One region of the Nonomuraea sp. NPDC049695 genome, then DNA from elsewhere that is predicted to be linked to it. Evidence: riboswitches for the same ligand, from Rfam matches in the RefSeq annotation. Region 1 holds a riboswitch; each other region holds the start of a gene.
What was found. A riboswitch is a leader RNA that binds a small molecule or an ion and turns the genes downstream of it on or off. The one in region 1 is predicted to bind thiamine pyrophosphate.
Positions count from the first base shown of each region.

Region 2: another riboswitch for thiamine pyrophosphate. It lies ahead of AB0J64_RS50325 (cytosine permease); the one in region 1 lies ahead of tenA (thiaminase II).
Region 3: another riboswitch for thiamine pyrophosphate. It lies ahead of thiO (glycine oxidase ThiO); the one in region 1 lies ahead of tenA (thiaminase II).

Region 1 is NZ_JBFANV010000024.1:10,795-16,200, forward strand. Features, by position in the region: gene AB0J64_RS21810 (BTAD domain-containing putative transcriptional regulator) at 1-1,449, shown strand, start outside; gene tenA (thiaminase II) at 1,430-2,143, opposite strand; TPP riboswitch at 2,135-2,230, opposite strand; gene AB0J64_RS21820 (hypothetical protein) at 2,534-3,229, shown strand; gene AB0J64_RS21825 (NAD(P)H-binding protein) at 3,315-4,166, opposite strand; gene AB0J64_RS21830 (helix-turn-helix domain-containing protein) at 4,276-5,025, shown strand; gene AB0J64_RS21835 (MarR family transcriptional regulator) at 5,071-5,406, shown strand, end outside.
Region 2 is NZ_JBFANV010000115.1:5,750-11,155, forward strand. Features, by position in the region: gene AB0J64_RS50315 (PAS domain S-box protein) at 1-812, opposite strand, end outside; gene AB0J64_RS50320 (methylated-DNA--[protein]-cysteine S-methyltransferase) at 911-1,483, shown strand; gene AB0J64_RS50325 (cytosine permease) at 1,449-2,780, opposite strand; TPP riboswitch at 2,770-2,885, opposite strand; gene AB0J64_RS50330 (rhodanese-like domain-containing protein) at 2,960-3,283, opposite strand; gene AB0J64_RS50335 (helix-turn-helix domain-containing protein) at 3,280-3,699, opposite strand; gene AB0J64_RS50340 (DNA-formamidopyrimidine glycosylase family protein) at 3,774-4,652, opposite strand; gene AB0J64_RS50345 (transcriptional regulator) at 4,671-5,276, opposite strand; gene AB0J64_RS50350 (LCP family protein) at 5,294-5,406, opposite strand, start outside.
Region 3 is NZ_JBFANV010000062.1:33,203-38,608, reverse strand. Features, by position in the region: gene thiE (thiamine phosphate synthase) at 311-949, opposite strand; gene AB0J64_RS38690 (Rv2175c family DNA-binding protein) at 927-1,301, opposite strand; gene AB0J64_RS38685 (FAD-dependent oxidoreductase) at 1,332-2,501, opposite strand; TPP riboswitch at 2,555-2,671, shown strand; gene thiO (glycine oxidase ThiO) at 2,661-3,761, shown strand; gene thiS (sulfur carrier protein ThiS) at 3,758-3,958, shown strand; gene AB0J64_RS38670 (thiazole synthase) at 3,951-4,706, shown strand; gene pknB (Stk1 family PASTA domain-containing Ser/Thr kinase) at 4,848-5,406, shown strand, end outside.

The sequences.
Region 1 (5,406 bases):
GCCGGGCGGCCCGGCTGGCCGCTGAGCGTGCTGCGACAGCGGCTGGACGACGAGACGAGCCGCCTCGACGAGCTGCGCGCCGGAGACCTCGAGGTACGCGGCTCGTTCGAGCTCAGCTACCGCCGGCTCCCCGGCGACGCGGCCCTGGCCTTGCGCGCGCTCGGCCTGCTCGGCTCGCAGTCCGTGCCCGGCTGGGTGGCCGACGCCGTGCTCGACCGGCACCGGTCGGACACCGTGGTCGACACCCTCGTGGACGCCAACCTGCTGCGCCTGGCCGGCACCGACCCCGTCGGCCAGCCCCGCTACCGCCTGCACGACCTGGTCCGCTGCGCCGCGAAGGAGAAGGCGGGCGCCCCCACCATCGACGGCGCCGAACGGCACGCGCTCGTCAGGGTGCTCGGCGGCTGGCTGACCGCCGCCGAACACGCCGCCACGCGGCTGCCGACCACCCTGTTCGGGCTGACGTCCGACGGGGCGCCCCGCTGGAGCCTGGAGCGGGAGACCCTCGGCCGCCTGACCGCCGAGCCGCTGGCGTGGTTCGACGCCGAGCAGGACTCCCTGGTCGAGGCCGTACGGCTGGCCGCCGACGCGGGCCTGGCCCAGTCCGCGTGGGGGCTGGCCGCGACCCTGGTGCCGTACTTCGACCTGCACTGCCGCCTGGAGGAGTGGCAGACCACGCACCGCGTCGCCCTGGACAGCGCCCGCGCGGCCGGCGACCGCCACGGCGAGGCCGCCATGCTCCGCGGCCTGGCCCAGGTCTGCGTCTACCAGGACCGCTACGCCGAGGCCGGGGACATGTTCCGGCGGGCGCGGGCCATCTTCCACGAGCTGGGCGACACGCGGAGCGAGGCGATCTCCATCTGCGGGCTGGCGGCGGTCAACCAGTTCTCCGGCCGGCACCTCAGGGCGCTCGGATCCTTCAGGCACGCGCTGGCCATGTTCCTGGCCATCGGGGACCGGAGCGGCGAGGCGTACGCGCGGCAGGCGATCGGGCGCGTCTACCTGTCGCTGCGCGACGTGCGCCAGGCCTCCAGGTGGCTCGGGGACGCCCTGCGGCTGGCCGAGGAGCTCGGCGACGCCCACCGCGAGGGCTGCGTGTCGATGCAGCTCGGCCGCCTGTACGACCTGGTCGCCGAGTCCGACAGGGCCATGCGCTCACAGGGGCACGCGCTGGACATCTTCGAGGCCCTCGGGGATCGGCACTGCGGCGCGTACGCGATGCGGAACCTGGGCGGGCTCCAGGTGGCCAGGGGCGACCGGTCGGACGGCTCCGACCAGCTGGAGCGCTCACTGGTGATCTTCCAGCAGCTCGGGGACCGGAGCGGCGAGGCCGACACGTACCAGTCGCTGGGCGAGCTGTACCACTCGTCCGGGCGCTCCGTGCTGGCCCGCCACTACCTGCACCAGGCCCACGAGCTGCGCAGGGAGCTCAGCGAGTCGTTCGCGTGACGGCGGGGTGGCGGGCCAGCCACCGCGCCGTGGGCCAGGTCTCGAGGCGCCACGCGCTGTCCCAGAACATCCACTCGTACTCGGTGGCCCGGCAGAACGCCTCCTCCATCGCCCGGCGCGTCCCCGGGTCGGCGAGCTCGGCCAGCCGGTCCACGAGCGCCCTGGCCTGCTCCACCGAGGCCGCGAAGGACGGGTCGGAGTAGGTGGCGATCCAGGTCCGGTACGGGTGGTCGGCGGCTTCCGCCGTGCGCTCGAGCAGCGCCGTGCCGACGTCCTGGTAGACCCAGAAGCACGGCAGCACGGCGGCGGCGAGCACGGGCAAGGGGGCGGCGAGAGCCGTGGCCTGCAGATAGGAGGAGTAGGCCAGGCAGGTGGGCGAGGTGGCGACGGCTTCCGTCTCGGCGGCCGCCAGGCCGAACTGCTGCAGGTAGCCCGCGTGCAGGCCGCGCTCGACGACCAGCGCCGTGTGCGCGCTCCGGGCGAAGAACGCGGCGTCGGCCGGGTCGGTGGCGCGGGCCGAGGCGGTCGCCAGCACCTTGGAGTACGCCACCAGGTAGCGGCCGTCCTGGACGAGGTAGAACGCGAAGCGGTCGCGGTCGAGGGTGCCGTCGCGGAGCGCGGTGTTGAACGGGTGGTCGTGGATCGCCTCGAGCAACGGGGCCGTGCGCGTCCACATCTGCTCACAGAAGGTCACCGATGACGTCCCTTCGCTAGTGCGAACTAGATCAGGTTCGACGGGTGTGATCTCAGCCCGGCCTACCGGGCACCCCGCGTCACGGGGAACGCTAGCAGACGGCGAGCAGTCCCGGACCAGCGGCATGACGGCGGAACGCGCGTGAGACGGCGCCGGAGACCGGCGGCCGGGGTGAAACTTTCACGTCGATCCCGTCACCCTTCATCGCTTGACCTGCGATGGTGAGGATTTCTTGCTCGCCGCTGTTTCCCCTGGCCGGATGCGGACTTACGGTGACCCCACTTCCCCGTCGAACCGGTCCGGGTCGCGTCGAAATCTCGTCGAAGCGCTTCGACAGTCCGGATTCGACGAGGAGGTGCCCGCCATCGGCCGACAACAGCGGAAAGGGAGATCATGCTCAGGACGCTCCGCCTCTTCGTCTCGGCATCCATGCTCGTCGCGCTCATCGGGGTGCTCGCTCAGCCCGCCCAGGCCGCCGTCTGGTCCTCGACGGCCCAGTGGGGCACCTGGACCAACGGCGGTTACACCCTTTACAACAACATCTGGGGCAGCGGTGCCGGCCCACAGACGATCTGGGCCAATTCGTACAGCAACTGGGGTGTCTGGGCCAACCACCCCAACACCGGCGGCGTCAAGTCCTATCCCAACGCCACGAAGAACGTGAACCGGCGGCTCAGCGCCCTCGGCAGCGCGACCAGCAGCTTCAACGTGACCGTCCCGAACGGCGGCGCCTACACCAGCGCGTACGACATCTGGTGCGACGGCCACACCTACGAGATCATGCTCTGGATGAACAAGTACGGCCCGGTGGGCCCGATCGGGTCGCGGCAGACGAGCGCGTCGGTGGGCGGCCACAGCTGGGACGTCTACCGCGGCTCCAACGGGTCCAACCAGGTGTTCTCCTTCGTGCGGCAGGGCAACGTCAGCTCCGGGAGCGTGGACATCAAGGCGATCCTGAACTGGCTCCGGTCCAGGAACTGGTTCGGTGACGTGACGCTCGGCGACGTCCAGTTCGGCTACGAGATCACGTCGTCCAGCGGCGGGATGGACTTCCGCACCAACAGCTTCTCGGTGTCGGCGAGCTGAACTCGGCCCTTGGGCGATCACGCCGCTCGGCGTGACGGCGGAACACGCCGCTCGGCGTGACGGGGCGGCACGCGCGTGAGGCGGCTCAGGCGGTGAAGGCGGTGCGGTGGTCACGGGCCCAGGTGCCATACGTGCGGGGCGGGCGGCCCAGCGCCTTCTCCACGTCCGGCGTCAGCCGGGCGTTGCCGCCTCGCGCGACCAAGTCGGCGCCGTTGACGGCGGTGTCGGCGAACGCGGCGTCCTGTCCGGCGGCGAGCAGCCGCTGCCGGTAGAGCTCAAGCGGCACATCCACGGCCTCCAGGCCGCGACCGAGGACCTCGCCCAGACACTCCACCATGTCGGGGACGCTCAGCAGCTCCGGCCCCGTCAGTGTGAGCACGCCGCCCGCGAAGTCACCGGACGTCAGCGCGCGCACGGCTACCTCGGCCACGTCACGCGGGTCGATGACGCCCTGCGTGCCGGTGCCGGTCATGTTGGGAATCGGGTGCCCTGACCGGATCGGGGCGGCCCAGCGCAGGCTGTTGGAGGCGAAGCTGGAGGGGCGCAGCACCGTCCATTCCACGCCGGTCGACCGCAGCGCTTCCTCGCCGGGAAGGTGCCAGTCCGTCACCTTGGAGTCGGACTGCTCGCCGGTGCCGATGGCCGAGAGCTTCACCGCCTTCCGTACGCCCGCCGCCCGCGCGGCGGCGAGCATCGCCTCGTCGTGCCGGATGATCGCCGGGCCGGGGGCGCTGAGGAGGAACAGGGTGTCGACTCCCGCCGCCGCCTCCGCCAGGGACCCGAGGTCGTCGAAATCGCCTCGTACGGCATCGACGCCGGGCAGTGCGGGAACTCGGGAAGGCTCCCGAGCCATCGCCCGCACCCGCTCGCCACGAGCCGACAGCAACCGGAGCGTTTCACCACCGATGGTGCCAGTGGCACCGGTAACAAGAATCATGCGTCGCATGCTGTCAGCGCATCCGTCGGCGCCTATAGGAAGTTCCGGCACAACCGGCTCATATCCACCATCCGACAAGGGTCCAGCCCAGGGCGGTTAACGTGAGGCCATGAGCATCCCGCCCGGCAGGCTGCGACGCTGGATCAGCGACATCACCGTGTGGACGGACTTCGGGCCCGGCGATCGGCTGGTTCACGTCCCCGACGCCGACACCGCGCTGGTCGTGCGCCGAGCGCGGGACGGGCGCTGCGACCTGCTGGTGACCGGGCCACGTACGCGTGCTACGTACAACACCGGCAAGGACATCCCTTTCAGCCTCAGGCTCCGGCTTCGGCCCGGCTCCGCCCGGCCGCTGCTCGGCGTGCGAGCGGGCGAGCTGGTCGACCGGGTGGTCGGCATCGGCGAGCTGTGGCCCGGCTCGGACGACCTCGTGCTCCGGCTGTCCGAGGCAGGGACCGACGCAGGGCTCGTGCTGAAACATCTGGAGCCGGCGCTGCTGGCCCGGATCGCCACCCGGACCCCGGCGGACCTGGCGCGGAGCGAGCTGGTACGTGCCGCGGCCACGTCCCTGACGCGCCCTGCCGGCCCGGGACGGGAGCCGGTGCCCGCCATCGCGCGGCGGCTGGCCGTCAGCGAGCGTCATCTGCGCGGCCTGTTCGCCGACGGCGTCGGGCTCCCGCCCAAGCGCTTCGAGCGCATCACGCGCGTCCGCAGGGTGCTCGCGGACGGCCGTGCCTCCGGCTGGGCGGCGGCCGGCTACTACGACCAGTCGCACATGACGGCCGAGTTCCGCGTCATGATGGGCGTGACTCCCGGCGCCTTCTTCGCCGGCCGCCTCCCGGCGCTTCAGCCTTGCTAAGCTGACAGTTAGTTCGCTTTCCGAATCAAGCAGAGGGTCGGCGGCATGGTCAAGGCAACGGGTGAGCACATGGGAGTCGTCTCCGGGCTGGTGCGCGCCTCCTTCCTGGTGAGCGCCGTGTACGCCGAGTCGGCGCGCGAGTACGGGATCACCTCGCAGCAGGGACAGCTGCTGTGCGTGCTGATGGCGCAGCCGTACGGGATGAGCGCGCTGGGCGGGATCCTGGGCCTGGCCAAGTCCAGCCTCACCGAGCTGGTCGACCGCAGCGCCCAGCGGGGCCTGGTGCGTCGCGAGCCGGACCCGCGCGACGGGCGCGCCGTGCGGGTGGCGCTCACCGAGCGGGGCAGCGAGCTGGCCGAGGACTTCTACACCGAGACGTGC
Region 2 (5,406 bases), on a different contig from region 1:
AGCTCCAGCAGCTCCAGCTCGAGGTGTCCTGGCGTGCTCTCGGCGAACAACGCGTACAGGGCCCCGTAGGGACGCCCGCCGACGGCGGCCAGGCCGAGCGCGATCGTGTGCAGGCCCTTCAGCCGGGCCCACACCAGGTCGTCCAGCTCGTCCGACTGCAGCAGGACGGTCTTGCCGGTGCGTAAGAGCTTGTCCACCAGGCTCGTACGCAGGTCCGTGGTGGTGCCCCTGATGGCGGCCGGCAGCTGGTACGTGCTGACCAGACGTAAGCGGTCGCCCTCGATCAGCACGAACCCGCCCGCGTCCGCCCCCGTGAGCTCGGTGAGGCTGGCCGAGATCCGGTCGAGCACGGCGGAGAGCTCAAGTTCGGAGTTGATGTCGCCGACCACGTCGGTCAGCCTGCGCACCAGCCGCGCCCTGCGGGCCATGCGGTTCCTGGCGAGCTCGTCGGCGCGCGCGAGGTGGTGGACGCAGACGTATCCGGCCACGGCGCTGCCCAGGCGCAGCGCGCTGATGTCGACCCGGACGTCCAGAACGGTCCCGTCGCTGCGCAGGCGTTTGGTCCGGACCGAGACCTGGCCTCCGGTGCGTACGCGCTCCAGGACGGCGTTGTGCTCGGCGGTGAGCTCGCCGGGCACCATCGGCGCCCGGCGCCCGAGCATCTCCTCCGCCGTCCACCCGAACAGCCGCTCGGCCGCCTCGTTCCAGACCAGCACGCTCTGGTCACGGTCGACGACCACGACGGCGTTGGGCGAACTGGCGAGCGCAGCGCGAGCTATCTCGTCGTCACTCCCGGCCCATTCGTCCCCCACTCCTCCATAGTGCACGTGGCAAGGTGGGTCCGTCGGGCGATCCGTCCGATACGCTGCGGTCACGGCGATTCTCGGTGGGTGGGGAGGGGTGGGGGGCCATGTCGAGTGGCGATCTCGAGGCCCTGTTGCGCGTGACCTCCAGCACCTATCGAGGTGAGACACCCCCTGACATCGCGTTCGGCACCTATGACGGCGCCGTCGGCAGGCTGGTGCTCGCGGTGACGGGCAAGGGCATCGTGGCGTGCAGCTTCGAGCCGGAGAACAACGTGTTCGAGCTGCTCAGCAGGCATGTGGGCACGTTCATCGGGCAGGACGCGCGCCGGCTCGACCCGGTGCGCAGGGAGCTGGACGCCTACTTCTCCGGCCGCCTGCGCGCGTTCGCCACACCGGTGAACCTGACGCTGGCCACGCCGTTCGCCCGCACGGTGCTGCAGAAGGCGACGGCGATCCCGTACGGCACGACGACGACCCTGGAGGAGATCGGCGCGAGCATCGGCAGGCCGCGCGCGCTCCGGGCGATCGGCAACGCGCTGGCCTCCAACCCCGTGTGCGTGGTCGTGCCGTGCCACCGGGTGGTGCGCGAGGACGGCGGGCTCGGCGACTACGCGGGCGGCACGGCGGCCAAGCAGCACCTGCTCAACGTCGAGCAGCGCGCGTCAACACGCCGATGAGCAGGGTGACCAGCGCGGCCACGACGGCCGCGCCGAGCGCCCCGTTCATCCACGGCTGCCGGGCGAAGCCGATGGCCTCGCGGACCGACTGCCAGTAGGCGTCCCACTGCGGGAGCGTGGGCGTGGAGGTCGTCAGCCAGTACGCCACGAAGCCGAGGGCCCACGGCACCAGCCTCGACCAGCGCGAAGGCGCGTGCTCCTCGGTGTTCCAGCTGCGCGAGCCGCCCAGCACGAAGTAGTCCACGGCCAGCACCGCGAACATCGGCACGAACACCGCCCCGATCACGCCGAGGAACGCCCCGTACGAGTTGACGTCCACGAACAGGGCGATCGCGACGGTCAGCACGCCGATGGCGGTGGAGAAGATGCGCCGGTCCACGCGCGGCATCAGGTTCTGCAGCGAGACCGTGGTGGAGTAGACGTTGGCGAATGACTGGTCGGTCTCGCGCAGCACCAGGATCGCGAAGAACAGCGCGCCCAACGGCACCGCGACGAAGGGGCCGAACACCGACGTCCCGTCGGCCTGCACCGCGTCCGCCCCGGCCATGGCCACCGCGTACACGCCGAGCCCCAGGCAGGCCACCTGCGCCAGCGTGTACCCGCCCACCACGCCGGTGAACGCGGCCCCGCTCGACCGGGAGTGCCGGGCGAAGTCCGCCGCCATCGGCACCCACGACACCGACAGCGCGATCACGTAGTCCACGGCCGGGGCGAACGCCGCCCAGGACCCACCCGTGTGCACGGGCGCCCGGGTCAGGAAGAACCAGGCGAACCAGACCAGCGACACGATCACCCCGATGGTGACGTACCGCCGCAGGATCCGCACCGACCCGAGCGGCCAGATGGTGAGCGCGGTGGTCAGCGCCCCCGCCGCGATCACCCACACCTGGTACGGCACCGCCCCGAAGATCGCGCCGGCCGCCTTGGCGATCACCCACAGCTCGAACGCGCCCCAGCCGATCATCTGCACGATGTTCAGCACCGTGGGCACGTACGAGATCCTCGCCCCGAACAGCCCCCGCAGCAGCACCATCGCGGGCTGCCCCGTCCGCGTGCCGGGGACGGCGGACAGGCCGACCATGGCCGTGCCGACGAGGCTGCCCACCACGACGGCCACCAGCGCGGCGGCCAGGCTGAGCGGGGCGCCCTGGAGCGGGTCGAGCAGGAGCAGCGCCCCGGAGAAGCCCAGGAGGCTGACGCCGAGGTTCGCCCAGAGCGCACCCTGGTCGAGTACGCCCAGCGTCTTCGGCGGCCTGCCCTCGAGGGTCAGGGGAACTTCGTCGGCGACATGCGTCATCGCACACTCCCTACGCCGGCATTACCCGGACAGGTTCAGGCGGTCGGCAGCGGATCTCTGCTGCCCTCTCAGCCCGGCGAACCCCGAGCTCCCGCGACGATCTGAAGTTGGCGCCCTCATCATGCCCTAGTGGCGGCTGAAATGCCACAGGGAGGCTTTACGCCCGCTTTTGGAGCTTTTTACGCAACGAAGGGCGTTTGCCCGGTCTCGCTCACCATCGGGCGGCGCGCGAACTCCCACGACTGCATGCCGCCGCCGACGTTGACCGCGTCGCGCCCGAGCTGGTTGAGCCAGGCCGCCACCTGAAGGGACCGGCCACCCACCCGGCAGACGACGTAGACCGTGCGGTCGCCGGGCACCTCGTCCACCCGCCCCTGGATCTGGGTCATGGGGATGTGGACTGCCTCGGGCGCGTGCCCCGCGACCCACTCCTCCTGCTCTCGGACGTCGAGCAGGTAGGCGTCGTCGGGAACTGCACTGGCCTCGATCTCAGGAACGGTCATGACTCCATCATCTCGCGTCTCTCATCGTAGGCCGCACGCGCGGCGGCGATCTCCTGCTGGTGCTCCTCCGTCCAGGTGACCAGCGTCTTGATGGTCTGATGAAGCGTACGGCCGAGCGGCGTGAGCGCGTAGTCGACCCTGGGCGGCACGACGGGGTGGACCGTACGGGTGACCAGGCCGTCGCGCTCGAGCTGGCGCAGGGTCACGCTGAGCATGCGCTGGCTGACGCCGTCGATCTCGCGGCGGAGCTGGGTGAAACGCAGGCTCTGACAGTCGAGCAGCGCGATCACGAGCAGCGACCACTTGTCCGCGATGCGGTCGAGTATCTGACGGACCTCGCAGTCCTCGCGCGTGTCCCACTGGCGTACGTCGTAGTCGTCTTCCATGGTGCTGTCGCAGCGATCGGGTGATTCCACGGTGCCCATGTTCGCCGACGACCCGATCGGTTACAAGAGAGAACCGAGCTGCTGAGAAGTAACCAGACCGCAGCTCATTTCAGCAGGCGAGACAGGCGCCGGTCCGCGAGTGGCTTGCCACCGGTCTGGCAGGTGGGGCAGTACTGCAGGGACGAGTCGGCGAAGGACACCTCGCGGATCGTGTCACCGCACACGTCGCACGGCTGCCCCGCGCGGTTGTGGACGCGCAGCCCGGACTTCTTCTCCGCCTTGAGGTCCTTGGCCGCCAGCCCGTGCGCCCGCTCCACCGCCTCGCCCAACGTGGTGACGATGGCCTCGTGCAGGTCGGCGATCTGGGCGTCCGTCAACGAAGACGCGATCTTGAACGGGGACATCCTCGCCGCGTGCAGCACCTCGTCCGAGTACGCGTTGCCGATGCCCGCGATGACCTTCTGGTCGCGCAGCAGCCCCTTGATCTGGGTGCGGTTGCCGCTCACGATGCGCTTGAGCGCGTCGACGGTGAAGGACTCGTGGAGGGGGTCGGGGCCGAGAGAGGCGATGCCGGGGATGTCCTCCGGATTTTTCGTGACATAGACGGCGAGGCGCTTCTGCGTCCCCGCCTCCGTCAGCTCGAATCCGGGCGCCGGCCCCTCGTCGTCGGGCGCCAGCCGGACCCGTACCGCGAGCGGCCCCTTGCCGGGACGCACCGGCTTCGCGCCCGAGAGGTCGTCGCGCCAGCGCAGCCACCCCGCCCTGGCCAGGTGGATGACCAGGTGCAGGCCGTCGCAGTCGAGGTCGAGGAACTTGCCGTGCCGCGACACGCCGGTGACGGTCAGCCCGCCGAGCGCGGTCACGGGCGGGTCGAACGTCTTGAGCGCCTGGATGGCCACGACGTCGATCCCGAGAACCGTACGTCCCACGGCCCGCTCGCGCAGGAAGTGGGTGAGAGACTCCACTTCAGGAAGTTCCGGCATGCCACCAGCGTACGGCGGCTACGGGACGTTCCAGAAGGCCAGCTCGTGCGCCATACCCTCGGCGAACAGCGCCTCCGCCCGCACCGGGTCCGGCTCCGCCTCGTCGATCATCTGCGCGATCCGCACGGTCAGCGCCTCGAACCCCGGATCCGCGTACGTGTCCACCCAGGCCCGATATCTCGGCTCATCGGGCGGATTCTCCGCCAATATCCGCCCAAGACTCGAATATCCCCACATACACGGATAAAGCGCAGCCAGCCCCTCCCCGTACGACGCCGCGGACTCCAGCAGGAACGCCGTGTACGCCGCACACGCCGGCCCCTTCACCGCCCCCTCCAGATCGGCCCCGAACTCCGCCGACAGCGACCTGTGCAGGCTCAGCTCGTCGTGGTACGTGGTGTGCGCCAGGTCCACCAGGTCACCCAGGTGCCCGGCCGGAGCCTGCCAGGCCAGCCGGGCGAAGACCCGTACGTAGTCGAGCAGGAACAGGTAGTCCTGCTCCAGCCACGACCTGAACACCGGCTCGGGCAGGTCGCCCCGCCCGATGCCGGCCACGGTGGGATGCTCCAGCTGCGCCTGGAGCAGCGGACGGCCGATGGCGTGCAGTCTCTCCGAGATGGCCATGGCCGGCAGGTTAGTGCTCAGTTGCTGTCGATGATGCTCTGGGGGACCGGCTTGTCGCTCTTGAGAGCGTCGAAGAGGGCCAGGGCCTTGGTGCGGTCCCACTTGACCGCCGTGCCGCCGCTCGGGACGG
Region 3 (5,406 bases), on a different contig from region 1:
TTCGGCACCGACGCCTCCGAGGGCGATGCGCGCGCCGATCCGGGGCCGGGCGGTGCGGCGTCTGCGGCAGGCGGTGCCGCTTCACGGCGACCGCGGCGGCATCACGGGGCCACCGTCGCGCCGGCAAGCGCGGAGCCACCGCAGCCGCGCCAGTCGAGCCGCCGTCACCGCAGCCGCGCCAGTCGAGCCGCCGTCATCGAGTCCGTCACGAGCTCGTGGCCCGAGGCGCCCGCGGGGTGGCGGACGCCTCGGCACAAGGTGGATGGGGTGGATGGGGACACGGGTGGCCGCGTCAGGGCGGCCTGCGGGGTCAGCGGGAGGACAGGCGCTTGGCGAACTCCGCCGTGGCCGCCCCCGGGTCCTCCGCTTCCGTGATCGCGCGTACGACCACCACCCGGCTCACCCCGTACGACATCACCTCGTCCAGATTGGTGAGGTCGATGCCGCCGATCCCGAACCACGGCCGTGCGGTCTCCAGCGCGGCCGCGTGCCTGAGCAGCGGCGGGCCGGGGGCCGGGCGGCCCGGCTTGGTGGGCGTGGGCCAGACGGGGCCGCAGCAGAAATAGTCGACGCCCGGCTCCACGGCCGCGGCGGAAGCCTCGGCGGCGGAGTGGGTGGACCGGCCGATGACGATGTCGTCGCCGAGTATCTCTCGCGCGACCGTCACAGGAAGGTCGTCCTGCCCCAGGTGGAGCACGTCGGGCCGGGCGGCGTAGGCGATGTCCGCCCGGTCGTTGACGGCCAGCAGTTTGCCGTGCCGGTCGCAGGCGTCGCGGAAGACTTCGAGGAGTGCGAGTTCTTCGCGTGCCTCCAGGCCCTTCTCCCGCAGCTGGATGATGTCCACGCCGGCGGCCAGCACCGAATCGAGGAACTCTGCCAGGTCGCCGCGGTCGCGGCGGCCGTCGGTGCAGAGATAGAGGCGCGCCTCAGAAACCGAGGGCTTGGGCACGCCGCTTGACCTCCGTATGACGGCCGGCCTTGATCGCCTGGATGGGCGACCCCGGGAGCGACTCGTCTGGGGTGAAGAGCCAGCGCAGCGACTCGACATCGTCGAAGCCGGCATCCTGCAGCACGGTCAGCGTGCCGGGCAGGCCCTTCATCACGTCCTTTCCGTCGAGGAACACCGCAGGCACCTGCGGCCCGCCGCTGCCGCGGCGCACGCCGAGCAGCTTGTGGTCCTTGAGGAGTTGCTTGGCCCGCCCGATCGAAAGGTCAAGGCGCGAGGCCACTTCGGGGAGAGTGAGCCACTCTTCTACGAGCTGGTCGGTCTCCCGGTCGATCTGTGCAACAGAAAGCGTCACGAAACCACAACTACCACATGGCGTGCTTGCTCAAACAACACAATCCCGTAGGGGGACATCTGGATCTACCAGGCGTTCCACGTCGAGGCGGTGCCCCGCGTCGATGATCCGGCGCCCCTGTACGAGGTCGCGCGGCCGGTCCACGGCGAGCACCGCGGCGAGGGCGTCGTCGGCGGTGAGCCAGACGGCCGACCACTTGCCCTCCGGGTCGCCGCGGTAGACGAGCCGCTCCCCCGCCGGATGATGGCCGGCGTACTGCACCATGTGGCCGAACTGCTCCGACCAGAAGTACGGAACGGGATCGTAGGCCACGTCCTCGCCCAGCAGGCTCGCGGCGGCGACCTCGGGGGCGTTGAGCGCGGTGTCCCAGTGCTCGACCCTGAGCCTGGTCTGCCAGCGGCGCGACCACCAGGCGGCGCAGTCGCCGACGGCGACCGTGTCGGGCAGCGAGGCACGCAGGTGCTCGTCCACGACCACGCCGTTGTGCAGGTCGATGTCGGCGCCGGTGAGCCATTCGACGGCCGGGCGGACGCCGATGCCCGTGACGACCACGTGGGCCTCCACGAACTCGCCGCCGACCAGGCGCACGCCGCCCTCGTCCACGGAGTCGACCATGGTGCCGAGCCGCAGGTCGATCTCGTCGTACCAGCGCTGGGTGCGGGCCCCGATCTCGGCGCCGACGGCGGCCGCGAGCGGCGCGGGACCGGCCTCGATGACCGTCACCGCGCAGCCGGCGCGGCGGGCGGCGGTGGCCACCTCGGCGCCGATCCAGCCCGCGCCGATGACGGCGACGCGGGCGCCGGTGACGAGCATGGCCCTGAGCTCGTGGGCGTCGTCGATCGTGCGCAGCACGTGCTGCGGGCCGTCGCCGGGCAGCCTGATCGGCTCGGCCCCGGTGGCGATGACCAGCCCGTCGTAGCGCACCTCGCCCTCGGTGGTCTCGACGACGCCCTGGCGCAGCGACTTGGCGCTGACGCCCGGGCGGAAGTCCACGTCGATCGCGGCCAGGTCGGTGCCGACGTAGCTGGTGTCGGCGTCGCCGAACAGCACGGCCTTGGACAGCGGCGGGCGGTCGTAGGGGCGATGGCGCTCCTCACCGATCAGCGTGATCCTTCCGCCGAAACCGCGTCCGCGCAGCGCTTCCACGGTGCGCACCCCGGCCAGGCCGGCTCCTACCACCACGACATGATTCACGTTCATGACCATAACGGGGGCGGTGCCGGGCCGTCGCGCCGAGGCCGTAGGCTGGAGGCGGAAAGACGCGCGGGAGTCCGGCCGTAACCGGGCTGAGAGGAAGGCTTCACCGGGCCTTCGACCGCAAGACACCTGATCCGGATCATGCCGGCGAAGGGAGCGCGGATGGATGTGATCGTGGGCGCCGGGGTCGTCGGGCTCTCCGTGGCCTGGCGGCTGGCCCGCGACGGGCGGCCGGTCACCCTCGTCGACCCCGCCCCTGCCTCGGGCGCCTCGCACGCGGCCGCGGGGATGCTGGCGCCGGTCAGCGAGGTCTCCTACACCGAGGCGCCGCTGCTGCGGCTGGGCGCGGCGTCGCTGCGCCGCTGGCCCGGCTTCGCCGCCGAGCTGGCCGCCGACGCGGGCCTGGCGGGCGTCGAGGCCCTGGACCTGCGTTCCGACGGGACGCTCGACGTGGCGTTCGGGGCAGACGACCTGGCGGCGCTGGACGAGCTGGCCGCGTACATGGAGAAGCTGGAGCTGCCCGTCGAGCGGCTGAGCGGGCGCGAGTGCCGCCGCCTGGAGCCCATGCTGGCGCCCTCCGTGCGGGGCGGGCTGCTGGCTCCCGGCGACGCCTGGGTGGACCCGCGGCGGGTGACGGCGGCGCTGCTCGCCGCCCTCGACCGCCTGGGAGTCCCGCTGGTACGGGCCCGCGCCGGCGAGCTGCTGCGCGACGGCGGCGGCCGGGTCACAGGGGTACGCCTTGACCAAGGCGGCGAGATACCGGCGGAGCGGGTCGTCCTGGCGGCCGGGGCGTGGAGCGCCGGGCTGGCAGAGGTGCCGGTGCGGCCGGTCAAGGGGCAGATCATGCGGTTGCGTTCCCCGCAGCCGCTGCTCACCCGCTGCGTACGCGGCACCGTGCACGGCACGCCGGTCTACCTCGTCCCCCGGGGTGACGGCGAGCTGGTGGTCGGGGCGACCCAGGAGGAGATGGGGTTCGACACCCGGGTGACCGCGGGCGGGCTGTACGAACTGCTGCGGGACGCCAGGGAGCTGGTGCCGGGCGTCACCGAGCTGGAGGTCGCCGACGTGGTGGCCGGGCTGCGGCCGGGCACGCCGGACAACCTGCCCGTCATCGGCCCGAGCGGCACCCCGGGGCTCGCGCTGGCCACCGGGCACCACCGGGGCGGCGTGCTGCTGGCGCCGTTGACGGCCGACATCCTGCGGGGCGAAGAGGGCGAGCTGGCGGCGTTGTGCGCGCCTGGAAGGTTTCGGGAAATTTCATGATTGTGACGATCAACGGGGCCGCGCACGAGGTGGCCGACGGCATGACCGTGGCGCAGGCCGTACACAGACTGACCTCGGCCACCACCGGGGTGGCCGTGGCCGTGAACGACGAGGTGGTCACGCGGAGCTCGTGGGAGACGACGGCGCTCAGCGACCGTGACCGGGTGGAGGTTCTGACGGCGGTGCAAGGTGGATGATCTGATCATCGCCGGGGAGAAGTTCGCTTCCCGGCTCATCATGGGGACCGGCGGCGCTCCCTCGCTCGACGTGCTCGACCAGGCGCTGGCCGCGTCCGGCACCGAGATCACCACGGTGGCCATGCGGCGGCTCGACCCCGATGCCCCCGGCTCGGTCCTCGACGTGCTGCGCAGGCGGGACATCAAGGTGCTGCCCAACACGGCCGGCTGCTTCACCGCGGGCGAGGCCGTGCTGACGGCGCGGCTGGCCAGGGAGGCGCTCGGCACGAACTGGGTCAAGCTCGAGGTCATCGCCGACGAGCGGACGCTGCTGCCCGACCCGATCGAGACGTTCGACGCGGCCGAGCGGCTGGTGGCCGACGGGTTCGTGGTGCTGCCGTACATCGGGGACGATCCCGCGCTGGCCCGCAGGCTGGAGCAGGCGGGCTGCGCGGCCGTGATGCCGCTGGGCGCGCCGATCGGCTCGGGCCTCGGCATCCGCAACCCGCACAACATCGAGCTGATCGTCGAGGCCGCGTCGGTGCCGGTGGTGCTCGACGCGGGCATCGGCACTGCGAGCGACGCCGCGCTGGCGATGGAGCTCGGCTGCGACGCCGTGCTGCTGGCCACCGCGGTGACCAGGGCGCAGCGGCCCGACCTCATGGCGGCGGCCATGAAGGGGGCCGTGGTCGCGGGACGGCTGGCGCGGCTGGCCGGACGCATCCCACGCAGGCGCTACGCCGAGGCGTCCTCCCCGATGACCCCCTGAGAGACCGCTTGCTCAAGGCGCCGAGCACCTCTGAGGCGCCTGGTGCGGACGTGGGCGCGGGGGCGTTCGACAGGAACGTCTCCGCATCGGTTTAGGGCGGCAAGGCCCTGCCGATGGCAAAACGCCCGTAAACTCAGCGGGGTGGACACGACGACTGCGGACCCCCTGGTCGGGCGGCTTCTCGACGGACGCTACCGCATCGAGAGCCGGATCGCCCGGGGCGGTATGGCGACGGTCTACCTCGCGCTGGACGTCCGGCTGGACCGGACGGTGGCGCTGAAGGTCATGCACCGCTCGCTCGCCGAGGACCCGGCGTTCGTCAGGAGGTTCATCGGCGAGGCCAAGTCGGTCGCCAGCCTCTCGCACCCCAACGTGGTGCACGTCTTCGACCAGGGCACCGACAACGACGTGGTCTACCTGTCGATGGAGTACGTGCCCGGCAGGACGCTCCGCGACATCCTGCGCGAGCGCGGCAGGCTGCCCGCCCGCGAGGCCCTCGAGATCATGATCCCGGTGCTCGCCGCCCTCGGCGCGGCCCACCAGGCCGGGATGGTCCACCGCGACGTCAAGCCGGAGAACGTCCTGATGACCGACGACGGCCGGGTCAAGGTCGTCGACTTCGGCCTGGCCAGGGCCATCGAGGCCACCAACCAGACCCGCACCGGCGTGATGATCGGCACGATCGGCTACATGGCTCCCG